Regions from separate parts of the Paenibacillus sp. NPDC057967 genome, predicted to be linked through region 2. Evidence: riboswitches for the same ligand, from Rfam matches in the RefSeq annotation. Region 2 holds a riboswitch; the other holds the start of a gene.
The links. Region 2 has a riboswitch for cyclic di-GMP ahead of ACFVSO_RS27280 (transglutaminase-like domain-containing protein). Riboswitches for the same ligand answer to the same signal wherever they lie in the genome.
Positions count from the first base shown of each region.

Region 1: linked by a shared signal. The riboswitch ahead of ACFVSO_RS24495 (IPT/TIG domain-containing protein) and the one ahead of ACFVSO_RS27280 (transglutaminase-like domain-containing protein) in region 2 are both predicted to bind cyclic di-GMP.

Region 1 is NZ_JBHVQB010000010.1:150,408-166,824, reverse strand. It holds gene ACFVSO_RS24510 (cold shock domain-containing protein) at 14-211, opposite strand; gene ACFVSO_RS24505 (glycosyltransferase family 2 protein) at 350-1,402, opposite strand; gene ACFVSO_RS24500 (glycosyltransferase) at 1,494-3,407, shown strand; gene ACFVSO_RS24495 (IPT/TIG domain-containing protein) at 3,487-6,387, opposite strand; cyclic di-GMP riboswitch class I at 6,451-6,547, opposite strand; gene ACFVSO_RS24490 (hypothetical protein) at 6,611-6,976, opposite strand; gene fliS (flagellar export chaperone FliS) at 6,973-7,365, opposite strand; gene ACFVSO_RS24480 (flagellar protein FlaG) at 7,372-7,725, opposite strand; gene fliD (flagellar filament capping protein FliD) at 7,744-8,676, opposite strand; gene ACFVSO_RS24470 (flagellin N-terminal helical domain-containing protein) at 8,824-9,630, opposite strand; gene ACFVSO_RS24465 (carbon storage regulator) at 9,743-9,982, opposite strand; gene fliW (flagellar assembly protein FliW) at 9,984-10,400, opposite strand; gene ACFVSO_RS24455 (DUF6470 family protein) at 10,448-11,017, opposite strand; gene flgL (flagellar hook-associated protein FlgL) at 11,032-11,931, opposite strand; gene flgK (flagellar hook-associated protein FlgK) at 11,963-13,492, opposite strand; gene ACFVSO_RS24440 (flagellar protein FlgN) at 13,507-13,983, opposite strand; gene flgM (flagellar biosynthesis anti-sigma factor FlgM) at 14,010-14,297, opposite strand; gene ACFVSO_RS24430 (TIGR03826 family flagellar region protein) at 14,368-14,781, opposite strand; gene ACFVSO_RS24425 (ComF family protein) at 14,907-15,848, opposite strand; gene ACFVSO_RS24420 (ATP-dependent helicase ComFA) at 15,845-16,417, opposite strand, start outside.
Region 2 is NZ_JBHVQB010000014.1:601-17,017, forward strand. It holds gene ACFVSO_RS27265 (hypothetical protein) at 1-208, opposite strand, end outside; gene ACFVSO_RS27270 (hypothetical protein) at 549-764, opposite strand; gene ACFVSO_RS27275 (TetR/AcrR family transcriptional regulator) at 761-1,000, opposite strand; gene ACFVSO_RS27280 (transglutaminase-like domain-containing protein) at 1,151-1,651, opposite strand; cyclic di-GMP riboswitch class I at 1,971-2,049, opposite strand; cyclic di-GMP riboswitch class I at 2,129-2,207, opposite strand; gene ACFVSO_RS27285 (copper amine oxidase N-terminal domain-containing protein) at 2,434-3,384, opposite strand; gene ACFVSO_RS27290 (hypothetical protein) at 3,404-4,462, opposite strand; gene ACFVSO_RS27295 (sugar phosphate nucleotidyltransferase) at 4,541-5,917, opposite strand; gene ACFVSO_RS27300 (NAD-dependent epimerase/dehydratase family protein) at 5,941-6,873, opposite strand; gene ACFVSO_RS27305 (polysaccharide pyruvyl transferase family protein) at 6,870-8,060, opposite strand; gene ACFVSO_RS27310 (glycosyltransferase family 4 protein) at 8,060-9,145, opposite strand; gene ACFVSO_RS27315 (O-antigen ligase family protein) at 9,158-10,360, opposite strand; gene ACFVSO_RS27320 (glycosyltransferase) at 10,392-11,549, opposite strand; gene ACFVSO_RS27325 (glycosyltransferase family 4 protein) at 11,556-12,671, opposite strand; gene ACFVSO_RS27330 (acyltransferase) at 12,691-13,302, opposite strand; gene ACFVSO_RS27335 (oligosaccharide flippase family protein) at 13,321-14,583, opposite strand; gene ACFVSO_RS27340 (glycosyltransferase) at 14,613-15,863, opposite strand; gene ACFVSO_RS27345 (sugar transferase) at 15,890-16,417, opposite strand, start outside.

The DNA.
Region 1 (16,417 bases), on a different contig from region 2:
GATAGCCGGATGATTACAGTTTGACTACGTTTGCAGCTTGTGGACCGCGTGCGCCTTCTACAATGTCGAATTCAACCGCTTGGCCTTCTTCGAGTGTTTTGAAGCCTTCGGATTGGATTGCGGAGAAGTGAACAAATACGTCGCCGCCTTGCTCAGTCTCGATGAATCCATAACCCTTCTCTGCGTTAAACCATTTAACTTTACCTTGCATTCGCAAACATTCCCTTCATCTTCAAATACTGTGAGGCGTCTTAAGGTCTGGCCCACAATCTGACTATACCACCGAAATCATGGAATTGTCAAACAATTTGTTGTAAGCGAATACATGTGCGGTATACCTAGATTTTCTCTATGTTAATGATGACTCAAATTTCGCCTTGGTATTCTTTGCGTTCTCGAAAAAAGCAGCCGCTTTCTCCTTCTGTCCGGTAACCTCATAGTAAGCAGCCAGGTTATTCATCGCCGAAAAACTTCCTGTACCAACAACGTTTGCATAAGTACTGTTCTCTCCAATTGTCAGACAACGTAAATAACATTCTTCAACTTTGGGAAGATAATGAATATACCGTTCTGGGTTGCTTATCATTAGATCCAAGTAAAAAAGTCCGCAAACAAAGTGGAAATCCGCAAAATTTGCTAAGGTTTCTTGCCATTCATTGATAACCTTAAGTCCTATTTCAAAGTTTCGTGTCGCGTTTACTGAATACATATAATCCACCACTATATTAGGTGCAAATGGTTCATTGCCTTGCATTAGTTGATAAGCCTTACTTAAATAATCAAAAACACGATTATGTTCCTTTAAGGCATTAAATTCTTTAGCAATCTGAAATAAATAATAGGCATCCTGAGGATGATTACTTAATTCCTTCGTTAATATATCTATGTTTCTCCTAGATTTATTAGTATTATAATATCCATCGTGAAAAACATTCACATCAATGATTTCACTCGGAAGATCGGAAGCAATCTGTTCGTGGATACTCCCCACATATCGACAATGTGCAGGAAACAGTCTCTTAATATACACATTAGAAAAGGCCAATCCGTTTTCCCCTACAAATTTATTAGTAATTCTTATTCTCCCAATTGACTGACGCTCGCTTATAAAAGTCCGTATAGTATCGCCACAGTCATTTAGAATATACTCATCAGCATCCAGCACAATAACCCATTGTCCTGTCGTTTGTTCAAGCCCATAGTTCCTTGCAGCAGCAAAATCTTCTTGCCATTCATATTCGAAGATTTTCGCTCCGAATCCAGAAGCGATTTCCTTAGTTGAATCAGTCGAGCCTGTATCAATCACAATTATTTCATCAACCACTGTAAGTACACTGTTCAAGCATCTGGCCAGCACTTTCTCTTCATTACGAACGATCATGACTAGAGATAACTTTATCATCAGGTGCTCCTTCCTTCCAAAACTGAATACCTTATTTATCGTCAGACGTAAACCGATATATAATATAATGATCTAACCATCGGAGGTTAACATGACTAAACTTCTTTCCTTATGCATGATTGTAAAAAATGAAGAACAAGTTCTTGCTCGTTGTCTCGATAGCGTTAATGGATTAGTAGATGAGATCATAATAGTTGATACTGGCTCTACCGACTCCACACGCAACATTGCTCTTAGATATACTACACATGTGCTTGATTTTCAATGGAATAGTAACTTTGCGGCTGCGCGAAACACATCCATTCAACACGCAACCGGCAAGTGGATATTAATACTCGATGCTGATGAGTATTTAAATCACTCAGATCACTCTTCACTTCGAGACACACTTGAATCTATTTATCGGGACTCAGATCACTTGCCCACATTTTTATTGCCGATACACAACTTTACCGGAAAGTCAGCTGACGCATCCCAAATTATGATATCTTCAGGAGCTCGAATTTTCCCGAATTTCAAAGGGATCTATTATATAAATCCAATCCATGAGCAACTAACGAAAGATAATGGCTCGCTAGTATTAAAAGAGTTTCAATTCCCCATATATCACGATGGATACACAGAAGTTCGAGTAAAGAGCCAAAATAAATCAGACCGCAACCTGAATATTCTGGAGTCTATGAAGACTCCTCAAAAACTATCAGATCCTTATTTTTGCTTTATACTGGCCAATGGATATAATAGTGTAAACAATCATGAAGCAGCTTTATTATACTATCGCACTAGCTTTGCAGCAAGCAAACCACAAGACGCATGGTACTCACATCTCTTAGATAATTTAATTTCAACTGAACTTCAATTTCAGCATTTACCGGAAGCTTATAAGTTAATTACTGAAGCTATTAACAGATCACCAAAAATTGCAGATTATCATTGTTATCTCGGAGTATTTTTTGAACAACTTGGATATCTTGACAAAGCCATACTGCACTTCAAAGACGCCATTCAAATCGCCGAGACAGCATCAAAAGATGGGAAGGATTACTGGAAAGTACAACCTTCTTACGGTACAACTGTCCCTCTGCGAATGATTGGTATGATTTATTTTAAACTTCGCAATAATCATGAAGCAGTTCGATATTGGGTCAAATTACTCCAATTGCAGCCGAAAAATTATAACGTACTCCGACAATTATTCGAACTGCTAATCCAAAATGAGCAAGATAATGCGATCATACAGCTATTCCAGAAATTATATCCAAATACAAATGAGATAGAACACGCAACACTATTTCAGATGGGATTATTAGCTGGAAGCTTATCTCTAAGTAAACATTATTTAAGTAAACTGAATATTTCTCTCTCGCACAATGACCAACTATCTTATGAATTACTCAGTCATTCAAAATCACCGATTTTCCCGAATGATTCAAGCGCCTTTTCATCATCTGTTGGAATGTCGGCTGCAATTATTTACAACGACTATACGTATTTGAAACATATAGTAAACGTAGATAATCTCCGTTCATGCGAAGAATTATGGCTTCATTTCCAGAATATTCGTAAGGACTCAACATACCAACCATTATTATCTGACGAAGCTTCAAGTCTTCTCGCAGATGTATTGCTACTATTTAAAAAGTATAATTATGTTGATACTTATTATGACCTCTTACAGATCCTGGCGAACAGCCATACGATAAACCAATTAGCTAATCGTTTGTACTCTCTAGGATATTGGAATGAAGCAATTGAATTATTTGCAATACTTCTCGATAATGATGCTGTATCTGAAGACAGCCTCGCTAACATAGGACAATGGCAGCTAATGAACGGAAATCCGGATGATGGCATATTATTCATGGAGGCCGCTCTTAGTCTAGCACCTACCCATGACCTAATTGGATGGGTACGCTCTTTCTGCTCGACCGAGCAATCTACATCATTTCTAGATAGTTATTTGACCACTTATGCAGAAATGAAAAACCTTTCCTTCCTACTTTAATTCTCGTTCTAGAAATTAGTTAGCCTTGTACAAAGAAACAGCTTGTCTCAATTGAGACAAGCTGTTTCTTTGTTATTCCTTAATTATATGTGATTATAACTTCATTACTCACTTGACCATCTGGGTTAGTTACAGTTACTACAACAGGTCCTGAGTAACCAGCCGGAAGGACAAAAGCTAAACTTTTTGCAGTGTAGTAATACTGTTCCGTCACTGGTACGGAATTAATAGATATGATAGAGCTTTTGTTGAAGTTCGTTCCCGTAATATAAACGAAATCTCCTGCTTTTCCAGTCGCTTGTGACAAGTTTTTAATGGTAGGGGCTGGTAATTGAGGCCCGTTGTCATATACGAATGCAGCACTTGCTGATGTGCCCGTTCCTAAAGTAACAACTAACTGTACTTCCCCCGTTACTGGACTTGCAGGTACGGTAACTTGCAAGCTGGACTTACTCAAATAGACAGTAGTAGCAGCAATACCATTAATGCTAACCACTGCAGACCTATCAAAGTTAGTACCAGATACATAAATTACTTCACCACCTGTTTTATTGCCACGTGCAGGTGATAAACTCGTTATTGTCGGAGTTACAGCTATATATTCATATCCATTCTCTATCACATCAGTAGCCCCATCAGGATTAGTAACTATAACATCTACAGTTCCTGTTGTGCTTACAGCTGGTACTACGGCAGTAATAAGAGTCTTACTCCAGAAGGTTGTGCTAACCGTCTGATTACCGAATGTCACAGTTGCGTTACGAACAAAGTTGTTGCCTGTAATATTAACTAGCTCGCCACCTGTGGTTAACCCACGATTAGGCGATATACTTGTTACCTCTAATACTGGAATTACCGGAAGTTTATACTCGTAAGCTTGTGGCAAAGTCGCTTCATGGATGTCCGTTACAACTTTAACATCCACTTTACCTGCAGCTTCCCCTGCTGGTACGGATACCGTTAATTGCGATGCATTAAATTGAATGATCTCCGCTTCTTTATCGCCTATAAATACTTTTGTAACATTTCTTACAAACTTTTTACCGCTTAAATAAACTATTTCACCACCGGCAATCAATCCGCTATTTGGACTGATACTCGAAAGAGTAGGTTCCGGATATACTATAGGATTGTATGTATATGCATCAGGCAAGACATACAACTCGCCTTCTGCATCACGTACTGATACGCTGGTCAGTCCTAGAGCATCACCAGGAGGCACAATGATGCTTAATTGGGTTTTAGATTGAAAAGTGGTAGCAGCCTCTTTGGAGCCTACTAGCACTTTAAGATTTTTATTAAAATTCTTCCCGTTTACAAATACTTGTTCTCCACCGGTAATTATTCCAGAATTAGGCGTGACAGATAAAACTACTGGCTCTGGTTGAACAGGCTCAATATAGGTATAACCGTCAGCAAGTGTAGTACTCGTGCCATCTGGATTCGTGAAAGTAACATCAACCGGACCAGCTGTTGTAGTTGGAGGTGTATTCAAGACAATATAAGATAATCCCGTATGGGAGGATATCGTTGCCGGAACGTCTCCGAATTTAATACTTAAACCTTTTACAAGAAAATTCCCCTCTACAATGACGATATCTCCGCCCGCTACTGGTCCACTATTTGGAGTAAATGTAGTTATGACAGGATTGGTCTTGTACTGATATGGAATGCTTGCATATTGTGAATCAGGATTCGTAACTCTAACCTCTACAGTACCTTGTTTTCCACTTGGGGTTACTGCAGTGATTTCATTATTACTAACTACAGTTACTTGACTTGCTTGCTTACCCCCAAATGTCACTCCAGCACCAGGCAAGAAATACTCTCCTTGAATCGTTACTGTTTCCCCTCCGTCTGGATGACCTGATGGTTCTGTAATTGAAGTAATAGTTGGTGCTGGGAACCTCACGTCAACATTTACACTAGGAATGCTCTTGACACGACTAGCCCCCGCATAATCTAAATATGTAATGCTTGAAGTGTTAAGAGACACTGGGAATTTACCAGTAACCGTTGCATCCACAGGTCGAATCTTATAAGTAAATGAAAGTGTATTATTTTTCAATTCATTAAACGTCCAGGTCAGGGTATTTCCGGTTACCGTTGGTTTAGGGATGTTATGATCATAAGATCCTGGTACAATCTCAAAATTACTCCCGACAACATCAGATACTGCGACATTATATGCGCTTGCTAAGCCAATCTCTCTTACGATTGCTGCATAAATCTCACTTAGGCCAGTTGAGCCCAGTACAAAATGATGATGATTTGCAGTTGTAGCCATCTCTTTCAACAACACGTTCGGACCGCTTGTGGCCGGATCATCTGTTGCCTTAAGCAGTGCAATTGTATAGAAAATGATTCCTTCTTCTTTAGCTTGCATAGCTTTTTGTTTTGCATAGCCATAAGGATCATTAGAAGGTTGTGTTGCATCACCATCCGTCATAATTACTATAACTGGTTGCGCTTCAGGCCGATGATTTGCCAATAATGCTCTAGCAGTATCAATTGCATCTCCTGTTGCTGTTGAACCATTTGCTTGTATCGTATCAATGTAGCTTTTCGCTGTTGTTTTATCAGTTGTAAAATCTAATGAATCGATCATATTGGACCCAGAAAAATCCACTACTGCAACACGATGCTTTGACAAATCCATTAAATCTACGAAACCTTTAGCCGCTTCTTTGGCATTTGTCATTTTATCTTCACCATTGTTATAACCAGGTGCCATACTCCCTGATTTGTCTATAACTAGTACTACATCATTCGGCATCACTACATTTACAGGCGGAGTACCTGTAATATTCAGAGTAATTTCCGTCTCCTCTAATGTTGAAATTTTTGTTGGATTTGCGGTTTTGGTTACCGTTACATAATCCATCAAAGAAGCTGTTGCTTGTTTAGGACCTAAAAAAACACCACTCACAGCGAACCATAGCATAAACAAAAGCAACATGTTTTGCTTAACCTTACTCATGTTTTTCCTCCTCTAATATAAATAAAAACAATAGCAGGTTGCTATTGTTGGATTACCAATTCAATGGGCAACCTGGCAATCTTCTCTCGGACTTAAGAACCGAGAGTTAAGACCCATGGCTTTGCGTCACTATATTTCTATAGCTTTGCTAATATTCTATTTTAGTACTATTTTCATGGGTCTAATTACTATATTAGTTTATTTTACCGACTTTTACAAGCGTTCAATTCTGCTTATCAATAAAATAGCCTGTATGTTGAATGTATTCTCCTTGATAAGCTCCACGCGACTTTCTACTTCCTGATATGAGCTCCAATTTTGAGCTTGCATGAGTCTTAAATTGCAGATAGCGGTTCCGAGATATGTGTTCTAGTTCTATACATTCCTTCATTATATCTCGATCAGCTTCAGAATAAATATAGTTACTAGATTCAATGATTTGGCTAATACTTTCCCGTAATTTAACTTGCTGATCTTGAAGAGAAAGAAGCAAATCATAGTTTGCTTCTTCTTCAAGATCAAGTTGATTGATTGACCTTGTCAACTCTAGCAACTCCAGCAATAAAGACTCTACACTGCTAGTCGTCATGTTGTTGCCACCTGCCCATTGGGTGCAAGTTCTTTTAGCGCATCTGCCCATGTATCGCGGAGCTCAGTCACTAAACGGATGCACTCCTCAGCCGCTTCTAGATCTTGCTTAGCATTCGCCTCAAAAAGTCTTTCATTGATATAGATGTACAGACTATTTAGTTGCAACGATAATTCATACTCCATATTTAAGGTTGACTGAAGCTCATCAATTATGTTCTGCGCCTTTACAAAATTAGTATGTTTACCTGCATAATCACGCTTCTCTAAACACATGACTGCCAGCTTCATAAACTTAATGCACCCACTATAGAGCATTAACGTTAATTGACCCGGGGATGAAGTCTGAATTTTTGTATGCAAATAATTACTCTGTGCTTGTTGCATCATCTAATATCACCTTTTTTCGTCAATGATGGCCCCCACCGTTAATTCCTTCAATTTCTCAATTAAATCAATAAACTTTTCTGAAGGAATCTCATGAACAACTTCTTTAGTATTTCTGTCCAAAATCTGTACGATTACTTGATGTGTTGCCTCATGTATTTTATAGTTAAATGAATGTTCTGTTCCTTGTACTGCTTGGTTAGCTTTATCAATTGCTTTGACCAGAGCCTGTTCACTTACCGATAAGATGTTGTTTTTACTTTTCGTCTTTAATACTTGGTATTCGCCGCTTACACGAATGTACGGGGCAGCTTCTCTTGTCACCGGTGACTGAACTGGCTGATTATGGGTTGATATCTCCATATTGCTCACAGCCTTTCATTATCCAAATTGTTGCATTAACCAAGACATTTGCGCATTTCCATTTGCGATTGCTTTTTCCATTGCAGCAAACATCTGATAATACCGATCCTCACGCTTTACTAATTGCTTGTTTTTTTCTTCAACTTTCTTATCAATATTGGTCATTTGTGAGGTAAGGCTTTCGGCTGCTGAAAGTCCGCCATGTATTTTTCGATTAACCGATAAAATGGCATTTTCTATCGTTTCATAAGCCCTCTGAAATACACCCTTTTCCTCAAATGTTGTGCCTTGTTTGGAAAACAACCCCACCACAGCTGTTGGATCGTCTTGAATCGCGCTTCTAAGCTTTGCTTCATCAATTGTAAGTTTACCGTTGTCAGGCGAGCCTTTAGCGTAAGTAGGAGTTGAGATTCCAATCTCCCCCAGTGTATCATAGGCTGGATTAGCGCCTGAAATAGTGGCAGCCGTTAAACCCCTTAATTCATTTAGAGCTTTCTTTAGTGCATCATCATTTCTCAAAAGTCCACTTTTGGCCTTTTCTTCCCAGTTTTTAATGTCAGTTTCATTCATAGCTGATTTTTCATCGGATGTTAAAGGGAGAAAACCACGATTAACGGTTTCACCCAATTTTTCATTAAGGTTACTTACCGTATCGTTGTATTTATCTACAAAGTTTTTTATTTTTGCAACCATGCTGTCTTCAGTCTGTTTATCAACTTTTCCGTTCCCATCAAGTTGTATTGCCCAACCGCCTGAAAACCTTAAAGTCGAAACTGACTCACGTAAAGCTGAAAACTTTAGATTCATATTATTAAAGCTTTCAACTTTCCATTGCATTGTTTGCTTCTTTTGCAAGAGTTTATTTACTGGCATTCTCTCAGCCTTCATAATGTCTCTGATCATAGAATCAATATCAAGGCCTGAGCTCATTCCAGTGATGCGCATAGGCATGTTAATCACCTTCCATTTCACTTTTTCTTTTACTATATATATCGTAATAAAGGACTCTATTATTTAGAGTGAATGTCAAAAGTCTCAAGTGTTATGAACTAAAAAGAGGACCACAATATAGTGGCCCTCCTTTCATTCACACTAATCTTAACGAAGCAATTGAAGTACGCCTTGAGGTGCTTGGTTAGCTTGTGCCAACATAGCAGTCGAAGCTTGTTGCAAAATGTTAAACTTCGTATACTTCATCATCTCAGAAGCCATATCTGTGTCACGAATACGCGACTCAGCAGCCTGCAGGTTCTCAGCGTTAACGCCAACGTTATTGAATACATGCTCCAACTGGTTTTGAGCTGCACCCAGTGCGGAACGAGCGCTATTAACCGTATTAATAGCAGTATCTACTTGTCCTAGTGCAGTTGTAGCTGTTGCCGAGGTCGCTACGCCACCAAGAGCCAAAGTAGAGATATCAGCAGCATCAAAATCAATAATTACGACATCAGTTGTTGTACCACCAGTTTGAACTGTAATTTGGCCAGCCGTACCAGCCAGCAAAGTTACACCGTTAAATTTAAAGTTGTCTGCAATATCTTGAATAGCTGTTGTAAGGTTAGTATACTCAGCTTGCATTGCATTACGGTCATCAGTCGAATACGTACCGTTCGCCGATTGAACCGCAAGTTCTTTCATACGAGTCAGCATATCGGAAACTTCGTTCAAAGCGCCCTCAGCCGCTTGTACCATGGAAATACCATCTTGCGTATTGCGCATACCTTGGTTCATCGATTTGATTTGCGAACGCATTTTCTCGGAGATGGAAAGACCAGCAGCATCGTCAGCTGCACGGTTAATTCTATAACCGGAAGAAAGCTTTTCACTGGATTTACCTTGTTGGATGTTGTTGAATACAAGGTTACGATGAGAGTTCATTGCGTTAAGATTGTGGTTGATAATCATTTGAATTTCCTCCCTGAATGAGTTTGTTCCACTTCCTTGTGGGTGGGCATTTCGCCTCACATGATATATATCGACGGCTGGTATTTATTTGTTTATAGTTGTTGATAAATTTTTATTTATTTTTTTTAGTGCTTTTTTCCCATTCCTTGAAAAGCTCTAAATCAGGAATTGATGACATAGCATTACGATTTACAGCTTTTACGTCTTCAATTACTTCTTTACGAATGATGTTGATGTCCTTTGGGGCGACAATACCGATTTTCACTTGATCCCCTTCAATCGCCGTCACAAATATTTCAATCGAATCATTAAGAACGATGGACTGCCCGCGCTTACGGCTTAAAATGAGCACCTTATTCATCACCTTCGTTTCTAGTCGGGAATACGGGAGTATGTACAGAATATTGGTCTGACGGCAACACAATCTGACGACCTATCCCATTCTTCATATTCACGACCAAAGGCGCTAATAAGTTGACCGTTGATGATTCAAAGGGCTGTTTTACCGTTGCAATTACCATAACAACGATATCGTCCGGCCTCTCCACTTTAAGGGTTTCGATGATTTCTTCAGACAATTTAAATTCATAACTCTTATTGAAGTCGAATGGCGAAGTCACCAGAAAACCTATATTCGAATCATCCATGCTGCTTAATAAACTAAAATGGCTTTCCTCGTTCATAGCCTCTACTCTAAAGTAACGATAATCTTCGAATCCATAAATACTTCCATTAAAATCTATTATTCCGCCTATCCATTGTTTTTCCATCCTGTCCTCCTTAAAAAACGAATGCTATAGCTTTCGCTATAGCATGTTTATTTATACCAGTCATACGTACTGACTTCAATGGCTATTGAATTTTTCTGCCTTAAATAAATATCAAGCTTACCCTGCTCCACCTGTATATCTGGTTTCATGGGTATATAGTTCACTTCCACCTTCGACGGCTCTATGACTGTATCTACTTCAGATGGCGTATAATCAAACTTGACATTATTATAGTTCGGTTTGCTCAACTGATAGTCCACAAGGCTCTCTCTTGACATGCTTTGTCTTCCTAAATCCGCAAATGCGCTGCGCGGGTTGGTGATCTGAGCCATACGGCTCCCCGCTTCCACGGTTTGCGCCAGATTTTGAAGGAAAACCGATTTCATCTGTCCATATAAACGTTGGTTCCAATCCATATGCGGGCCGCGTCCCAAGGCCATCCAGGCCTCAGAAGAATCGATGTTCAATTGAGAAGCGGTTGAGGAGAACTCCATTCGGGCAGGCGGCTGCTCAATCTGCTGCTCCCCTCTGGGGGATTCCATTACTTGTCGTGTAGGCGTGGAGTCCATACCGATTAATGCAAAGGACTGCCTAATGGATAATCTCAAGTCGTTCATCGAATCACCTCTTCTTAGCGAAGATAATCAATAAGCGTTGGCTGAACAATTTTGGCGCCAGTTGCCAGCGAGGCCTGATAGACGCTTTGCTCTTGTGTAAATTTCATTATTGTCTCAGCCATATCCGCATCTTCGACTTCACCTTGAAGGTCATGTAAGTTTAATGCTAAATCTTGTAACCTTTGATCGATTAGATCGACACGGTTGGTACGCGCCCCCATTTCCGAACGCACATTAATGATTTGTTCATATCGCGTATCTAATCGTGCTGCCGCATTATTCAATGTTGTATTATTGACCGTCGGCGTTAGTGCATTCTTAATATCCTTCAACACTTTAAATAAATTATCTGCTTCTGAGGAACTGCCAAATACCTCATTACCTGTTACGTTCACTGAAACTGAAATACCTGAAGATAATGTAATATTCGATTTCTCATTATCTGAATCTTGTGTTTCAGCTGTAGCAGCATCATAAGGCTTCTTGTCAGTTAGCTGTCCATTAAATGTGAATTTTCCATTTAACGAGTCATTCCCGATCATGACACTTTGTTCATAAAGGGTGTCTATTTCTACAGCAATTGCATCCAACGCAGTTTGTGGATTAGTTCCGTTAAGAGCTTGAACGACCAGTACTTTTGCTCGCTGAACGACTTCATTTAATTGTCCCAGTACGTTGTCTGTATGCTGCAGCTGTGCCTTGGCCGCCGAAATATTTTTATCATATTGCTCATTCATAGCCAATTCACTGCGGTAACGAAGAGAATATGTAATGCCTACCGGGTCATCTGAAGGCTTGTTAAGTTTCCTTCCGGTGGAGAGCATATACTGCTGGTTTTCCATTCGTCCTAGGTTATGCGTAATATTACGCATTAAGTTGTTATGCATCATTCCCGGGGTCACGCGGAGTGCCATTCATATTACCTCCTGTCTAGGTTAGATCTTTCTAGCGGCCGACTACACCCATACCATTAATCACTTTGTCCAGCGTTTCATCGATGGAGGTCATAAACCTTGCCGCCGCTGCATAAGCATGCTGATATTTAATTAACTCCGACATTTCTTCATCCAGTGAAACGCCGCTGACGGATTGCCGGCTGGATTCGACCTGGTTGACAATATCATACTGATTTTTCAATTGACGCTGTGCTTCTTGAGACTGTACTCCCAATTGCCCGATAACCGACTGATAATAAGAATCGATCGTACCATTCGAAATACCATTGCCGCTGCTCGTAGGCGAGAAGCTGAATTCCGTATCCTTTAACCCAGACATCAAGTTGGCAAGTACGTTATTACCCTTGACCGTTTCGGCTACGCCATTACTAGTTTCAACACGCATAGATGTCGCAATTTTCATTGGATCATCCATAATTGCCTGACTGAGCTTAATACTCGCCGCTGTAATCGGAGTGCCCACACCGTTCGCAGACTCAAAGATGTCCCCTGCCAATTCAGGTGGATTCGTAAAGAGATACCCGAGCTTATGCAATCCATTAATCCCTTTGACAGTAAGCGGCAAATCATCTGCCAATTTATTACCCTCATACATGGATCCAGCCGGTATCGTAATGGTAATTTCGCCGTTCACTAGCGTGTCCGCCAATGCATCAAGTTGTTCTTTATAATCGGCTACGTATTTGTCACGGGACAAGATCATACCCGCCAGCTCTCCGCCCGTTAATCGGCCAGCATTAAACTGAGCTTCTATATCTGCTGCGGTTACCTCATTAGGCGTTTGACCTTCGACCAGAGCCAGGCCGCCCAATGAGATATCGTAACCATTGTTAGTTTGCACAACCGTTACATTTGCAATAGCAGATAATTGATCAACCAAATAATCTCGTTGGTCTCTCAAATCATTCGGGTTATCTCCATGGCCTTCTAGTCTTTTAATCTCATAGTTGAGGGATGCAATGGATTGCGCTATAGAATTAACTTGCGATACCTTCGTATTAATGCTACTTGTCAAATCTGATTGAAGATCAGTTAAATGCTTGCTCGTGGTGTTAAAGGAGTCGACAAGAGCAAGCGCATTCTCCCGAACAATCTTCCTGCCGGTAATATCCTCAGGATTTTTGCTTAAATCCGTCCATGCCTTCCAAAAGTTATCCATGACTGTGCGAAGGCCGGAATCGGAAGGTTCATTAAAGATTGTCTCCAGCTTATTTAACGTGGAGGATTGAACATTCCAACTGCCATATGTCGAATTGCCGTTACGGAACTGATCATCCAGGAATTGCTCCCGGATACGGGTAATCGAGACAAATTCAACACCCGTTCCTAGTTGCCCCGGAATATTGCTTCTCATGAATCCTGGAGCTTCTATCGGCCTCGAGGCTACCAGATTGACACGCTGGCGCGAGTAGCCGGGAGTATTCGCGTTCGAAATATTGTGACCGATCGTGTTAATAGACGCTTGGTTCGTAAACAAACTCCTCTTGGCTGTCTCAATGCCATGAAAGGTTGACCTCATAATGGACTGCCTCCTTAAGCTCTAGGTTGACTCGGATAATCCGTAGGGCGTTTGTAAGTGTAGCTCTCATCCTCCGGAGATATGAACAACTCAATGGAAAATTGAATAAAGTCCAAAGATTGATTAAGCAGCGCCTGATTAATCTCATTAATCCGTCTTAACTCTATCAGCGCTTCCTCCAGGCGTCTATGGACGCCCTGCATGAGCAACCGATCATCAACATTAAAGACAATACTCATAAGTTGCTTAAAGCTCATATTAAATCGGTGTTTGACGCCCTTCTCGATCATCAGCTTTCTGGATAAGGAAGCTCGTTCATCATCCAATAAGGAAATTTCCTTAATGAGCTTTGACTCATTTCGCATGATCCGCATTAATGTATCCAGATCTTTTGATATAATCGCTTGCTTCTTTTTCAATCCGGACTCTATAAGCTGTTCATGCCGTTCAGACAATTGATTTAAATTATCTGCGATATGCTGAATGGTCAATAGGCTCACCTACGTTCATACAAGAGTTAGTTATTCTTAAGATAGGGCAATAGCTTCTCTGCAATTTTCTCCGCTTCTACACGATACGTCCCAGTCGTAACAGACTGCTTCAACTGGTCTATATATTGCGCTCTTTCCGCACTGTTAAGCTTGCTTGTCGTCAGCATTTCTTTTGCTTCAGCCGAGATGTGAACCTCGTCCTTTTTCTTTGTTTTATTGGTGTCATTCAACCGAAAATCATTTTGCTTCTGGTAGGATTGCATAGAACCAATACGGTTGGTTTCATTTATCTTCAATTTCTCCACCTCATCTATCTTGGAAACTAAAAAAGCCGATTGTCGTCACTACTAATATCGGCTTCTGTCAAGATTTAATTTATAGTTATCAAAATTTATCTTTGTATTTATTGATTCCCCGATAGGAAATCTCGGCGTTCTTATCCTCCGAGGAACTCGCGGATTTTCGCTCGGAAATCTCATTGATGGATTTCGTCAGACGATTCCGGCAGTTGTCACATAGATGGCTATCCTTAATGAGCGTTCCGCAAGACTCACAAGGATAGGACATGTTCGGAGCATTAACCATCGAGATCCGGCCCTCGCGAATAAACTTAGTAATTTGCTTGATCGATACGCCTGTCTGATCCGACAGCTCGCTAATGATCGCACCTTTAAACTCTCTTAAGTAGTCGGCGCAAAGCTGATACTCCTTATCAATATCACGTATGCACACCGGACACACATCTCTGAAATTTTTGGCAAACAGCTTTCCGCAACGAGGACAATTATCCAAATTCATCGCTCAGGCCCTCCTCATCTTCACTTCTGCATTTCTATCTATATTAACGGATTTCAGCACGCTTTTCATTAATTTTATAGTTACATAAAGGAGAGATTCGCTATTTTGTCATAAAAGATCACCGATTACGATCTCGCCCACGTCAGCGTGTACAGATGAACCGGTCGAGAGGCGCAATGAATCAGCGCTACGGCGCAGGCTTCGGCAGTGCTGCCTGTTGTGTAAATGTCATCAATGAGAAGAATTCGATAGGCTTCCGTATTAGCAGGTGTCCGACTCTCCAGCTTCCTGATCTGAGCTTCATTCCCTGTAAATAGAGAACGGGAATCACGCTGCCGCTCCGCTCTTGTCTTAAAGCTCATCTTCTCGGTATGCCGGTCGCGTCTCAGCAAATCATAGATCGGAATCTCGAACTTGTCCGCCAAATGGAGCGCCAGCTGCTGAGCCTGATTAAATCCCCGCTCCTGCGCCCGCTCCCCGCTGATCGGCACATACGTGATCGCATCCCAGCTTCGGGATAAGTCTGCATATGGATTCCATGCATGGTGTACCCATTGCTTGAACCGTTGAAGCCCTCTACCCGGCCCCTCCCTCAACCCAATCCGACCTCTTTTATAGCTGAAGACTCCTGTTTCCTCCGTAAGCCGAATGAAGACCGGCACCAGCATCTCCGCAAGCAAGGGAGCAAGGCGCTCATGTCCCCGATACTTGTACATGGCGAGCCATTCGCGCATAGCGGAGCTATAACCGACCGCACTGCGATTGCATACAAAATGACGTTCCGTCCGCCGTAAGCAATCCCCGCAGCTTACTCCTCTGCCGCATATCTCGCATTGAATCCGGTCCAGCCAAGGGATGGACACAAAGCAGCTTACGCATGTGGCCTGTCGAAGTTGACGGTACGAGGCCATACCCCGCTCAGGATAGGAGTCCCCTTGTTGGGGCAGCACGGTTTTCCCGCATAGCATACAGCCAGTTACAGCTGGAGACAGCCATTCCATCGGCCGCTCTCCTGCGGTCCGAAGAATCGATTTGAGACGCCCCAACCTTTGTCCCAAGCCGCTCATGCGCGCACTCCCTTTCCCGTATATACAGGCAGCAGGTACCCCCGCTCCTTTGCTATCTTGTTCATCGATCGGATATGTCGCACTGCTTGTAGCTGAGATTGATTGCGCTCCGGCGCGAAAAAATATACCTTGCCGCCCGGATCATCGGCAGATCGTCCAGCCCGGCCCGCCATCTGTACAAGGGAAGCTTCATCGAACAATTTCCCGTCCGCATCCAAAATGTAGACGTCGCTTCTAGGAATCGTCACCCCTCTCTCCAGAATCGTGGTCGTAACTAGCAGGCGAATATCGCCCTTACGGAAGTTTATGACTTTGGCAGCCCGATCCGGATCCTGCGAAGATGTGGCATCGACATGCGGACATTGCAGCTTGCGGCGCAGCAGGGCTGCCAGAGGCTCCGCCTGCGCAATTCGCTGCACGAACACGAAGATTTGGGCGCCCCGGCCAAGGGAGCCTCTCAGCGCCTTCGTCAAGGCCAGAGGAAGCTTGCTCTCCTCGAGCATGCCCCTCACAGTCGGTGCGCCCACAAGGCTGGGAACAGGCAAAGGATGCCTGTGATAGCGCACAGG
Region 2 (16,417 bases):
CCTTACGAAAGTCTATCGATTGAATCTCTTTCAGCAATCTCTCATTGTAAGCCAGCTTAAAACCCGATACCAAAGAATGATAGACATCATCTTTGGTGATTGCCCGTCTTCCGTCTAATGAAACATCTACGCATCTTCTTGTCGTTTTTGCGTTCGCTTCTTCCAACAACCACTGATAGCACAGCTTGTCATTCTCTGTCCAATTCACAATTTGCTAAAAAGCCTTATGGGATGCATGGTATTCCGAATAAACACATATCAGCTTGAGGCCAAGTATGGTTCCTCATGAAGGAATTTTATTTGAATAGGATTTGCCCATCCCTCTTTGATCCCAATATACAACTGTAATATGCTTCACCAGCTCCTTTGTACACGTGACTAGTGTATAATCTACTCCCCTACACGACACCCCGGGAATGGGCATACTCGGTCCCCCATGCAAAAATAAAAGAATAGGATTATTTTTCGAATGACCTTGTATAAGTAGCGTCTGATCGATGCCACCGATCTTCAACGTCTCAATAGCCTCAATTCGTTCACTTGGTAGCTTATAATCTCTTGTGCGCCTGCTGCTTATCCGCATCCTTACCATCCTCCTTGGGCAAAATTCTTTCTATAAAGAACTCCGCATGTTCATCCATCCGCCTCTCCAATTCTGCCATGTCTTTGTCGTCATATTGATGCAACTGGTATTCCGCATACACGGCAAACACCGTATATTGATATTCATAAGCTAGTTGTCTTGGCGGGAATGGATGGATCAACCTTTGTCTATCATGATTTGAAATGCGCTATCCACAAATTGCAGAATTCCGAACGCAGGTGGAAACATGTTTCTATACACCTCACGATACTCAGCAAAAATCGAACTTAAAATGTGTTCCTTGTTTTTGAAATGATAGTAGAGCGTGCTCTTCTTGATTCCTACCAGTCCAGTAATGTCTCTAATCGAAACTGCATTGAATCCCTGACGAGAGAACAAGTCAATCGAGACCTCCATAATTTTCTCCTTGGTACCTAACTACACCACCTCCCTCTTCATTTAACGAACGTTAGATAGATAAGCAGTAGTCTCTGAAGTTTTAGACAATATAAAAAGCCCGCCATTCGGCGAGCTTCTATAATATGATGGCTGGATTACATAGCACTGCTAATATTGCTTCGCTTTTGTATACATCTTGCTGTCTTTGATCATGGCTGCCTTCTTCTTGCTTTGTACTGTTCCTGCATCAAGTGTCGTGTCGATCGTCACCCATTTGCCGTTCAGATATACTTCATTCCAGGCGTGGTACACATCCAGGTACTCTGTCTGACCCATGACCAACTTAGTCGGGATGTCCATACTGCGAAGCATAGCTGCGAATAGAGAGGAATATCCGTAACAAATGTCTTTCTTAGAATCAAAGGTTCGTTCAATGCTAGGGAGATAATCGGACGGTACATTTTTGGCAAGTGCCTGATCATATACGATATTAGCTGTAATGAAATCATACACGGCCTTTACCTTTTCCTCGTCTGACTTCTTCCCTTTCGCGAGCTCCTTCGCCTTCTCAATCGGCTTATCCGAGCTTGTCCAGCGTATATTCTGAATGGAGTTCAAATATATGATATTTTCATCCTTCAGCTTCAAATGAAGCTTGTCTTGTTTCATTACCTTATAAGACTTCCCTGAGACATTCTCTAGCAATGAGACCGTATACTCCCCATTCCCGAGCTGCAGTGGAAAAGATTCAGTTTTTTGACCAACTGCTAAGTTGTACGTATAGCTCTCTTGGCCCTTCGTGATCATTACCTTTGTCTTTACGTTATTCTTCACATCATAGGAGACTGATATAACTCCACTCGATGCATTTGACTTATCCAACCAGCTATTGCCGGCATTAGCATATGATGTTGCTATAGGTACGGTTGAGAACAGAAATAATGCCGCAATAAATAGCAGAGTGAACTTACGCACGAACAACACTCCTTTCGGTAGCTGGCTGCCATCATCCAGAAGGCCCTATAGCTTTGCGTCCCTGACTTTCGCCAGGTTTGCCATTATCGAGTCTACTATTCGACGATTCGTTCGATATAGACCTATTCCATGTTCGATATAGTCCTATGAAAACAAAAATAAGCATGTCCATTCGGTAGCTGGCTGCCATCATCCGGAAGGCCCTATAGCTTTGCGTCCCTATCTTTCAATAGGTTTGCCGTTATCGTGTATTGCTTATATGGTTCTATACTACCACATTTTTCTAGTAAATCAATAGATGACTTGTCCAAATCTGGAAGAATAGCATTAGGACTGGACCTTTCTGTCGAGCGAGAGAACTAGCGCGTCGAAGAGATGAACAGCTGTGAAACTCGATGCCTCTGCTTAAGTCGGATGAACTGAACAAAAAAAAGGCTCCCCTGGCCAGAAATGACCAGGGGAGCCTAACTATAGTGTTAGCTCATTTGCTCCAGTATTTTCTTGCCTGCTTCTAATTCTGCTTCAAACTCATTACGATACTGAGCTATAATATCAGTACTATATCCATTTGCTTCGAGTTTAGAAGTGGTATCAGATACTAGGGCTTCGAATTTTGATGTACAACTATTTACCTTCTGAGAAATTTTTGTCTTTATTTGCTTTTGTGCATCATCATCAGCAGAAAAATACTCCAGTGCCAAATTTATAAGTTCCGTCTTGCAGCTGTCACGCAGTACTACTAGCTTACTTTCTGCATTAGCTGTAATTTGCTCATAAGTCTGCTTTGGAACTTCTTCTCCAGGTGGCACACTAGGTGGCACTTCCACTGATCCATTATCGCCTGGTTTAGTCTCCCCAGATTCACCCTCACGGTAGGCTTTTGACTCTGATGTTACAGTTCTTGTTTTGTCATCCCATGTAATTTCACTGCCTACTGACTCCGATAGAAACCGAAGCGGAACATAAATTGAGCCTTTATAAATGAATATGGACTGGCCCTTTGGAAGACTTTTTTCTTTTCCATTAAAAACGAGCTTTGCATTAGCTTGTTTCATTGATAAGGCAATACTCTCGTGAGGTTTCTTGGTGCCACCCGTTACTAGGAGCAACTCCTTCTTCAACTCGGCTAATTCTTGCGTATTCGGATCGTTAATCGAAACCATGAACTGCTCTGCATTCCATCCAACTGTTTTAAGCAGGGCATATGAAATATATCGGATTGGAATATAGGTACGCCCCTGATAAATAAATGAATACTGGCCATCCGGAAGCTTTAGTTCTTGTCCATCAAAAATTAGATTTATAGGTTGTGTCTTGATTTGAGCTGGCTTAGAAGCTGGTTCACTAGCTGCCCACGCCCCTGTAGGTATAGAAGCAACCACCAATGCAATAATTAATGACAGTAGAGCAAAGTATTTATTTTTCAATTATTCTGCCTCCTATGTATTAAGATGTTAGTGCAGCCGCAATACTTCCCATAGCGGCCGATCGAGCGTCGGCTTTTGCCTTTTCGTAAGAAGCGCTCCAGTTCGGCATTTCTTTTTCGTTAATACTTTCCTTCTTGTAATCTGATTTTGCATTTGCAAGAATAGATGAGAATTTCGCATCACACTCTGCTTCTGCTTCTAATACTTTAGTCAAGAAGTTTGATTGAATGGTTTCCAGACTCGCATCTTTATTTGATTTTAGTTCCGCTACGATTTGATTCATTAAAGTTGCACTCTTCGTCTTGCAAGATGCCGAAAGATCAGACATTTGCGATTCATATTTGGCATCGATCTTTTGTTTCGCCTTTTTCTGTTCATCCGTTATTTTTACAGGCTCTTCGTTTTTGTTATCTTCATCAACTTCAGGTGTCTTCACATTTGTATCTCCTGGTTTTGGAGATGGTGTCCCAGAATTATTACTCCCCGTATTTGCATTGGGGTTCTTCTTTTCTTTCAACATTTCTGCCCATTGAGCTTCAATCAATTTTATCTTCTCTGGGTCCCTCTCCCCTACCCACTCAATAGGGTAATCTGGATTCAGAATATGAAGCGATTTTCCATACTTTACTGTAATGCTTCTTAGTAGCTCTATTTCCTCTGCCGATAACTTAGATAACAACAAATCTCTAATTTTCTGCTTCTCTTCATTGGACAAATCATAATTTGCATTTCCTTGCAAATAGGAAATTTCTTTAAATGACAGACCTGAATTAAGCAAAATTGCAGCTACGTCAACCGCATCTTGGGTTTCGATATCCTCACCGCCAATGAGATCACTCGCTTTCTCAACAGGCTTCTTGATGATTACGGGTATTTTGGGAGTCTCATGAGGAATATTCTCTTGTCCTTCAATTTCATGTCGGGCAGCAATATCTTCGATGCTAATTGACTTAAGATAACTATAAATATAAATTAATATGCTTATCCCGATAATTAATAGAGCTCCTACTACAATTGCAGTCCATTTTAACCAGCGACGCTTTTTATGCTTTGGTTTTGTTTCAAATGATTCTGTCATTACTTCACCTTCTGTTAGTTGAATGTCTTACACTATTAATAGACGAAGTTTTTTAGAAAAAGTTGCCACGTTTTTTTCTTAGATGTTTGTACAGCTAGCTGCCACTTCATCCCAAGTAGAAAATGCCGTCTTAATAGACTCATTTTGGGACTCTGTTTCAGATTCGTGCTGTACAATAATAACCTCAACAAAATCTACTGCTTTTATGGCATGCATCGTTTTGCTTGGAATATGAAGAACATTTCCCGCCTGCACTTGCATATAATACCCGTTCTGGACAAACTCTCCCGTCCCTTTTACAACAGTCCACACTTCATCTCTGTTAGTATGCATTTGATAAGAGAGGAAATGACCAGGGTGAATACCAATTCTTTTTACGGTCACTCTGCGACCATTTGTATATTCCTCACGATCTAATACTCGTATCCATCCCCACTCTTTCTCTAAATAGCGCGGACTCTGTGACTGGTCGATATAATCCTTAAGACGAGGACTGGCTTTTTTGTCGGATATAAGAATACCATCAGGACTAGCCGCAATGATAACATTGGAAACTCCAAGTACAGTTATGGGCATATCAAGCTCATTTATAAGATGTGTGTTACTACAATCCTCACTAATTGTTCCTATGCCAATCTGGTTATCTTTCATCTCATCTGTAAGTGTGTTCCACGTACCAAGATCCTTCCAGTACCCTTCATAAGGAATGACTATAATGTTTGAAGCCTTCTCTACTACCTTATAATCAAAGCTTATTTTTGGAAGTTCTGCATAGTTGGCCATCAAAACGGAATAATCAGTGGAATAATTTTCGTTTTGCATCAATTTAATTAAGTACCCTAGCTTAAAAGCAAAAACGCCGCAATTCCAATAGGCTGATTGCTCAATTAGTTTTTGAGCATCTTCCTCTGATGGCTTCTCCCTAAAATGGCTAACAGAATAATATTCAGATCCGTCTTCCTGATCCTTATCAGGCACAATATAGCCGTACTTCGAAGAAGGATACACCGGTGAAGCACCAATTAACGCAATATCTGCATTTGATTGATTAAGTAGTACTTCCGTTTTCTTTAAAATATCAAAAAAATGATCCTCTACATAAGGATCAACAGGAAGGATGAGAACGGTCTCGTCTAAATCAACTTTAGCTATGGAATATAAGTAAGCAGCCGAAAGCGCTATTGCAGGAAAAGTATCTCTTCGTTCAGGTTCAATTACAATAGGAACATCTGAGTTTACTTGACTGCGTAAATTCTCAACTTGAGAATATCCTGTTGCAATAAATGTTTTGTTTTCTAGCCCGCTTTTGGAAATTTGGGACCATACACGCTGAACCATAGAAACATGCTCATGTTTTTCGTTTTCAAGCACCTTCAAAAATTGCTTGGAACGAGTATCATTAGATAACGGCCAAAGACGCTTACCCGAACCTCCAGATAATAATACTAACTTCATTTTTAACACCTCTGTCGTAAATCTCAGCGAGAATTTACTCTATTTTGGTTGGATTCAAGATTAATAATCTCCTGTAATCCTTGTTTAATTGGAATTCTTGGTTGCCATCCTAAAGCCTTGATTATTTGATGATTATCTAATCTACTGTGGACAATGTCTCCAGAACGCATATTTTCGTATAAAACCACCGGCTTAATTCCGGCTACCGTTTCAATAGCGACAATTAATTCATTTATACTTAGAGAGGTATTTGTGCTCACATTAAAAGTCTGGTTATCACCAGAAGTTAGTGACATCAAATTCGCTTGAACAATATCCGAGACATTTACAAAGTCTCTTGTTTGATTGCCGTCTCCATAGACGGTGATAGCTTGATTTCTCATTACTCTATCCATGAATATGGATACAGCACCGCCCTCACCTTTAGACGATTGTCTTACACCATATACATTGGCATATCTAAGAATGGTAAACTTAAGACCGCATAATTGCTGATACGTCTTTATATATATCTCTGGAACGTACTTTGAGATACCATAATTAGATATGGGAGCTATGGGATGATTCTCATCTATAGAATGAGATTGAGGCTGCCCATACACTGCCGCGGAGGAAGCATATACAATTTTTTTAACCCCATATTTCTTGCAGTTCTCTAGTACATTTAAAGTGCCAATAATATTAATATTGGCATCATCACGGGGGGAAATCATTGATTTTTGAACGTCAATTTGGGCTGCATGATGAATAACATAATCGGGACTCTCTAATTCAAACACATGACTCAACTGTTCACTTGTTATATCGCAATTATAAAAACTTGCATGTTCAGATACATGTTTCAGCATTCCCGTTGATAAATTGTCGACAATGATTACCTGATCCCCACGTTCTATCAGACTGTCTGCAATTTGAGATCCAATAAATCCGGCCCCGCCAGTCACTAAAACTTTCATAATGGTGCATCCCGCCCTATTAATTGTCTGACATATTTGGTGTTTTCCTTATTTTTAATTTTTAATTTCGCTACCGCATTGGCAACATTCTGACTATAATCATCCAGATTTTCGTAGAGCTCTTTGAAGTTGCGGAAAAGCAATTCGGAATCCAGATCTATATCAGCCCAGTTATCTCCATCCCCTACTCCTACACTTAGCCCCTCAAGCCCAACACTTCTCAAAAACTCATATACCTTGTGATGATAGACGATTCCCAATGATGGAATACCCAAAGTAGAGGAAATAATAATAGAATGCAATCTCATTCCAATCATCAGATCAATTGTATTCATAATTTCTAATTTTTCGTTTATCGTCTTTCCTTTATTGACCACTGAAACATTGCTTGAATCATTAAGTTTCTCAATTATTTCTTGATTAAAATTGTAGTCATACTCATCTTCCATAGGAATAAAGATGATCTCGAGTTCATTCTTATAGTGGTCATTTATTTTATTAATTAGCTCTACAATCGCTTGAAAATAGTTATTATACTTGTTTCTGCTATCCTTCCATAACCCACTTATAAACAATGGTGCTATGGAGATTCCAATCCTTCTCTTAGAAGAGCTCACCTTGTTATATTCGGAAGGCAACGACAGGCTTACAACGGGATCCGTTGTAACGACTACATTATCAATTCCACATTTCTTAAGCTGCTGATAAGACTCCTCGTCCCTTACCGTTATAACATCTACATACTTTAGCGTGTCCTTAACTCTATTCATATAATGAGGATGAATAAATGGCCCTGCACCAATTGCATAAATCATTATTTTCTTTTTAAACACTTTTTTATACAAATAGATTTGCCATAACCAAGGTTTAATGGCTATAGGATTCCAATCAGACAAGAATCCTCCTCCACCTATTAATATTAGATCTGCGTCTTTGATCGCTTTAATTGTTTTAAAAAATGCTGGTATTCTTCCTTTTACAAATAGAGCGACTATGCCTTTGAACGTAAACGGCAAATGTCTCACCGCATGAATACCTTGCTGCTCTGTATATCCCGGGTCAAAACTCATCGCCGTTATTGCAGCATTGTCCAAGGAGCTACGAATTTCTTCACTCATGCAATTAAGAATGACTTCGTCCCCTAGATTTTTATAACCGTACCATCCTGATATAACAATCCGATTCATCAGATCCTCCTAGTACTTAACCTGTAGTCCATTTCCTGGTACTCTTCACATATAGCATCTAACATGAACTGAAGTGTAAATTCTTGTTCTACTCTTGATCTTGATCTTCTCGAAAAATCCAATCTTTTATCATAACTCATTAACAACATCTCAATCTTTGTACTAAATTCACTTGGTAAGGGTGCGTTAACCAAATAACCATTAACATCATCCTGAATCGCTTCTCGAATTCCGCCTACATTAATCGATACTACTGGAGTGCCTTTAGCCATTGCTTCAATAATGGTCATAGGAAAAACTTCCCTCTTGGAGGTCAGTAAAAGAATATCCATTTCCTGAAGAAAGCGATCAGGATCAGAAACATTACCCAATAAGACCACATCGTCTCTCAAACCGTTCTCTTTTATAAATGTCTCTATATTCTTCCTTTCAGGTCCATCTCCAGCAATGTAGTATTTTATTGGCCGATTACTATTTTGCTTTAATAATAGCGCAGTATCCAAAAATAAACTGTGATTCTTTTCTTCTGATAATCGTGCAAGGATACCAATATTAATAATTCGGGTGTGGTCTACGGGCATATGATATTCAAACTTTTCTAGCTCTACCCCATTATAAATGGTGCGTATCTTCTCTTCCTTAACACCTAGATTTAACAAATTATCCTTTTCAAAGTTACTTACCGTTATTATTTTGTCCACAAAAGTATTTAGTATAAATGAAAATAATTTTGGTTTTTTCTCGAGCATTGTGACATTGTGCTTAGTATACATAACCTTGACGTTCCAGAAGAACAACTTAATAACAACCATATATAATGCTATTCTTAAGCAATTCGCATGAACCACTTTGATATTGTTTGTTAGGAGTATTCTAACAATATGATAAATATTAATAAGATGATTTTTCCGGGAGAGAAATTTGAATTTATCTTTATTCTTAAGCCGATCATATAACTCTCCAGGCCCGGCTGCAGTATACATGTCAATTTGGTTTTTATTCACATTATTTTCTATTGTAGTAAAGTAAATTTCTGCACCGCCCGTAGTGAGCTTGTCCATGAGAAAAAGTACTTTTGTACGCATTGGTTTCCCTCCTCATGTTTCCTCGCTTTTCCTATTGGACAGTAGATGCATAAAGATAAAAATGAAAATATACATATTATTTGGATAGAATTCTAGAATATTATTAAAGAACCCACCAATCGCTATGAGAATAAAAATAAATAAAGGGAAAAACTTATTCGAAAAATTTGTATTGCGCATAAGTGATTGTATGCTGTATTTCAAATAACTGAAGAACAACAGGAATAGAATACCCCCGCCTAATAGGCCAAACCATATAAATGACTTTAGGAATTCATTATCTGAAAAAGTGGTTAACCAGGTACCACTTGACACCTCACTATTTAACTTAACGCCTAATAAAGGACTATCACGTAAAATATTTAAACCTGCGCCCCATTTTTCAAGCCGCGAATTGTCAGTAATATCTGCTTTGAAAAAATACAACTCATTAAAATTAAAATAAACGAAAAACAAAAGAAGTCCTACAACCGAACTAACTATTATTCCGTAGAGCCAAATTACTTTCCCTTTATAGATGTAATACATCACTGTAATTACAACCAATAATATCAAAGTAATATAAGCTGACCGGCTAAAGGTTAGAATTATAGAGGATAATTGAAGGAGAACTATTCCCCATACAAGTAATGAATTATACTTTTCCAGTAACTTTTTTATGTATAATAATAAAACTATCAGTACGGCTATATAATAGTATGCAGCTGCATTAGGGTTTGCAAAAATGGACATAAGTCGGACTTTTCCAAGACCAGGAATTGAATATTGTAGCAATGTAGTATAATCTACAAAGCCAAAGTAATTGCTGGTTAAGAAGGAATATATGCCTATTAAGGTAACTATGCTGCTGCTGATAAAAACCGTCCTCACGATTTTTTCAATGCTTACATTAAACTTGGCCATGAACATCCATAAGACGGCCGGCACAAAGTAATAATTGTTTTTTACCAGCCATGCTACTGTGGTCGATACATCGGATAGTTCAATTATTTTCAGTCCAATTATTAAATAAAAAAAACAAAGCAAGTACATTGGCCACAACTTTGTTTTTTCCATTTTGTTTTTATTTGCAACTACAGCAGCAATCGCTACGGCATAGAAACTTAAGGAGAATATATTCATAATACTAATATCTAATATTCGGATATCTAAAATACTGTCGATTAAGAAAGTAAAAGGTAGTAAGAAAATGTATATTAAAAATAATAGTATCACGTTGTTTTCTCCTTGTTTCTATAGACTTACTCTACCGGGAATTAATAAGGGACAACAGTTTGTTTGATTGACTTAACCATGAATACTCTTTCTCTAACTCTTGGCGATTATTAATGTCATCCTTGTACATATCATAATCCTTTAAATAGCGTGCAATCTTTTCAATAAATTCGTCATCATTGTTTGCTTCAATCATGTATTCCGTTTTTATTGAAATTCCTTCAAAACTGATACTGCTCCCAATAATCAGTTTATTCATAGACATTGCTTCTAAAATTTTATTTTTCATGCCAGCACCAGAATACAACGGTGACACAAACACACTGGACTTATGGACGTAAGACCTTATATCATCCACAAACCCTGTGAATGCAACATGCTCACTCGTGAAGCTTTTTAAATGATCTGAGGGGTTTTTTCCAACTACAATGCACTTGATATTATTCTTATACTCTACAAGCTTTGGAACTATGTTTTTCACTAAATGTTCAGCCGCATCTGCATTGGGTTTATACCCTAGATTTCCTACAAATACTACATCGTAGATTACGTCCTCAGAAACAGGCTTAAAGTAATCTAGATCCACTCCATTGTTAATATAGTCGCTAATGCCTTTAAGATCCGGGTAGATCTGTCTATCGTGATATAGATCAACCTCAGAGATGTATAACAGCTTCCCAAAATGCCTCATATTCTTTCTGAACATGTTATGATATACTCGTTTTTTCAAATGCAAAATTACTTTCTTTAAAGGTGACGATTCATTTTTCAAATACGAATCAGTCAATTTGAATGGGGAATCACAAACAAAAAAGATCTTATTTTTCTTTATAATTGAGCAATACTTAATCATTGGAAGATCATGAATAAAAACAAAATCATATTCATTTAATTTGTTGCTGACTTCTTCATTATAAAGCTCCAATGATTTCACTGATTGCATGCTCAATAATGCCTTTATTTTTAAGATCAAATGGTTGGGCGGACGATGATTGATTATGATAATATCATTAAATATTTTTTTCAGCTGGTTTAGGCTATGAGCTTCATCCTTCTCTTCAGCTGTTTTAATATAGACGATGTCAATTTGAGGGCCATTCATATTTTTAAATAAATTTAGTATAGTATTAGCGCCTCCGCTTTTATGAGCGGGGTATGGTAATTCTTTGGTTAATATTGCTATTCTCATTAGTAATCACCTATAGATTAACTCATATTTGTCTACGACTTTCTCAATTGAAAAGTTTTCTTGCACCATGCTATAAGCTGAGTCCACCATTCGTTGGGATAGTTGAGAATCCTTCAACATTAGATGCATTTTCTCTGCAAGCTGTTTATAAGAGCCATTGTCAAACAGCATCCCTGTTGTCTCATCCTCGATAATCTCCCTTGGCCCATCACAGTTTGATGCAATAACTGAACATCGTGCTGCCATAGCCTCAATAATAACCATACCAAACGATTCATTACGTGAGGGAACAACTAAAAGATCCATTTCAGAAAGAATATCTGGGATGTCTTGTCGTTCACCCAGCAGCTTCACCTTTGTATATAAAGAGCTATTTGTTACTTCATCTACAACATCATCCATAAACTTCTTATCACTGCTATTGTTAAATGTCTCGCCTCCTATGATAAGAAAAGTTGTATTGCTATGATCTCCTCGCATGAGGAGTTCTTTAATTCCTTTAATGTAAATATCATGACCCTTTATTTCTTGAAATCTGGCAATCATTCCAACCAGTTTATGATTGGCATCTAACCCTAGTTCATGTCTAATTTTCTTGTTATTCACTTTATAATTCTCGATTTTAATCCCCAAGTATATTTGAACAATTTTTTTATTGTCGATGCTATAGCGCAATAAATTAGATTGTACATTTTTAGACACTGCAATTATTTGGTGACATACCGTATTAAAATAAATTTGTTGCCATGTACTAAATGTGATCCACTGTCCATGACAGGTATAAATAAATTTCTTGCCAAGTATCAAAGACATCAAACCAAAAGGATAACACTGGCCATGTGAATTAGAATGTACAATATCGTACTTCCCTCTATGCAAAAATATAAAGATCAGTATCAATACCATTGGCAACAGAAAGAATGTTTTTTTCTTTGCAAATAGCCGATTGTTAATTTGTACGTTTACGTTTTTATTCTCTAAGATGTCTACCAGCTTTCCTCGTGTTGGAGTTACTACCGTTATTTCATAATCCCTGTGATTCAATTCTTCAATTATATTAATAAGGCTTGTTTCTCCCCCGCCAATTCCAACAAGATCCGATATAAATAGGATTTTTTTCATCTATGCATCCTCATCTTTATTAGCCTTTGAAAATTTCCGCTTTTTCTATAAAAGCTCGATCTGATTGGTCAATATATTTATGTTTAATCAAACCTTGCTTTCTATAGTTCATATAATACTGGCCTTGTTCTTTTAAACGTTCATAATGCTCTTGATCACGATATTTTATTATCTTGGCTGGATTGCCGCCTACTACAGCACATTTAGGCACATCCTTTGTGACAACCGAGCCTAGCCCTATTACTGCTCCTTCGCCAATTCTGACACCAGGAATAATAGTTACATGGCCTCCAATCCATACATTTGATTCAATATAAACAGGGCGTTTAATCGATACTCCATCATAAGGCAGCGTATAAGCATCCTCGTATCTATGATTACTAGTATGTATGCTTACCCTCGGACCAATAATTACGTTATCTTCAATCGTAAGACCGCCCACACAGGCAAAGTAACTCTCATGTCCTATGTACACATTATGTCCAATTGACATGTTCTCTGGATTGAAAAATGAACCGCCAGAAATTTCAACGTTATCTCCCTTCAACTTGAACTTAATTTTATTAGGATTACGCGGATTCAAAAAATGATATACGGAACGGATTGCTTGATATGCCATTTTCTTTATCATTTTTTGGCCTCCAGTTATTTATTGGGCTAGTTCATTTATGTATTTTTTGGTCAGTAATATGATAAAAACTGCAGCAAACAAATACACACATAAACTTGTTACAGATGCACCTATGATTCCATACTTCGGTATAAGCAAGAGATTAAGCACTACATTTATGAGCAATTGAGATAGATTAAGTAAAGTAAACATCTTTTCTTTTCGAAGTGAATATAAAATTAAGCTGAGTGGGTTAATAAATACGCTTATAATGTAAGTTGCGATCAATATTCTAAACGCAGGTACAATGCTGGCGTAATCATTACCTAATACAATGTCCACTAGCAACTCAGAGCAAAACATGATGATTAGAAGCATGATCAATAATACGGGTATAAACATAAGAACTTTTTTGTAATAGTTCTTAAAATCATGCTTTCTTTGCAACTGTGCGACCTTAGGGAGTAACACAGTTGATATACTCGCTGAAATGACCGGGAAAATCATTGCTAATTGATTTGCACTCGCAAATAGACCAACTTCATATGAAGAGTGGAAATATTGAATCAGAAAAATATCTGTTCGCGTCAATATAATGACCGACAAGCTTGCTATTAATGACCACTTCGTAAATGTGAACATGGAGCCTAGCAGTTCTTTTCTATGAAGCAATAAGTCTTCCGTTTTGACTGATAGCTCTGTATAAATCATTTTAAAGAAAATGAAAAAAAATAAGACAAACGGAATAATGGCATATATGATTAAATACCAATCCAATTGAAAGTTACCAGCTTGGATCAGAATAAAACAAAGCACAAATTTTATTACGTTATTTGAGAAATCTAGTATAGAGAACAGTTTTAATTTATCATATATTTGTAGAAAACTATTAGAATATCCAAAGAGCGATAGGCCAATTGATAATATAAATGCCAAAACAATAAAGTAAGTATGGTCCTTATTATTAAAGACCAACTCAGCAATATGACCTGAGAAGAAAAGTGACACTATAATAATTAAAGCTGCAATGGATAGTTTTAAAAACAAGGTATATCTATTAAGTATATTCTTCTCTATTGAGCCTTTGCTTCGCTTGGATGCAAGAGTAACATAGCCTGTGTTAAGTCCCATGTCTGAAAACTGTGCCGCCAAGGTCATGATACTAAGTAAAGTTACCCATAATCCAAACGTCTCGGGCATTAAAGCTCTTGCTAACAATATATTTGTTAGATAGTTTAGTCCCTGACCCACTACCTTACTCATAAAAACACTAATGATAGCAACTAGATTCTTATTCTTCATTTTGTTTTGCAACCTTTAGCGTGGAGTAATTAAACTAATATTTTTTTCATCCTATCATTCATACGCTGTTGATTAAATTCATCCTCAATAAATTGTTTTGCATTCCTTGCAATAGACGCATTATATTCCTTATCTTGAATGAGCTTAATGATTTCTGCTTTAATTTCCTCGTTATCATCTGTCGACACAATATTAACTTTATGAGTAATATTGATTCCTTCGGAACCTATTGAATTAGTCGCTACTGGTATTCCTTCAGCCATAGCTTCAATGATTTTGGTCTTTATACCCGTTCCATAAACAAGTGGAGCTATCATTAATGCCGAGTCAGAGATCTCCTGTCTGACATCTGCAACTTCTCCTGTAATAATAATGTCAGGATACCGTTCTGCTAATAGTCTTATTTCATTCGACGGACTCTTGCCAATAATGTATAACTTCAGTGCGGGTAATGACTTTTTTAAATCCAGCCACATTTCCTTGCAAAAAAACAGCATAGCCGAGACATTATGCGGAATATCCATTCTCCCTACAAAAACCATTTTGTTCTCATCAAACACGCGTGGCTTCTGCGTCTCCGTCTTCTCAAATATCATAGGAATGCCAATACATGAGTTATGGCCCGTTTGTTCTTTAAACCTTTGCGCTTCAAGGGGGGAGGTAAATAGCAGATGATTAAATCTGCTGGACACTTGAATCTCATATTTTTTGAGCAACACAGACTCATTTTGAATAATTGCATATTTTAAAAGACGGCTATTTAAAATTTTCCGCAAAAAAGGAGGGATATTCTTTTCGAACCCCCCAAACATACTAGGTATATATTGAAGCCATTTTAGTTGCCTTTGGTATCTGACAGACAACAAATCATCATAATTTAATACATTTACGTGATTGGCATCTACCGTATATTCTGCAACCCGTACCATATCATATATAACAATATCGGGTTTATAGGATTGAATATAGGATTCTACCGTACGATGTGTCTTCTTGCTATAAAATACCGAGGTTTGGATAGGCCATTTTCTTCGGATTACAGAATTCTTCAATATATTTAGTATCTTCTCCACAAAACCTGGTTTCTCCAACATGTGGACTTTATGAATTTCTTTCGGAATTTTGTTTACAACTTCGTGTTTGTCCTTAAAGGTTAAATTAATAATCTGCGATTCCGGATGTATTTCTTTAATTTGTTTAATGTACTGCAGAAGAATATTTCTTCTGCCATCCGTATTAGGAAAAGGCGGTCGGTTGGTAATAAAGAGTATCGTCTTCATACTTCTCCTTTAATACTATGCATGGGTTAGACCCCATCTTTGGATTTTATCATGACACTTACTGTTTTAAATATGATTTTAATATCCATCCAAATGGTTCTTTTTTGAATGTATTTTAAATCAAGATCAACCATCTCTTTGAAGCTCAAATTATTCCGTCCACTTACCTGCCACAAGCCGGTACACCCTGGAATGACACGCAATCTCTTTTTGTCTCTTGAGGAATATTCCTCTACTTCTCGGGGGAGTGGCGGGCGAGGCCCGACTAAGGACATATCACCACGAATCACATTCCATAACTGTGGCAATTCATCGATACTTGTTTTTCTAATAAATTTCCCAACTTTAGTTATACGAGGATCTTCTTTCATTTTGAACATAGCGCCTTCTACTTCATTTTGATCCAGTAATTTTTCAAGCAACTTTTCCGCATCTGGTACCATGGATCTAAACTTATACATTCGAAACGGCGCTTCTCCACGGCCGACTCTCACCTGATAGAAGAAAACAGGAGCCTTTATATTTTCTAGTTTGATCATGACTGCAATGACTAG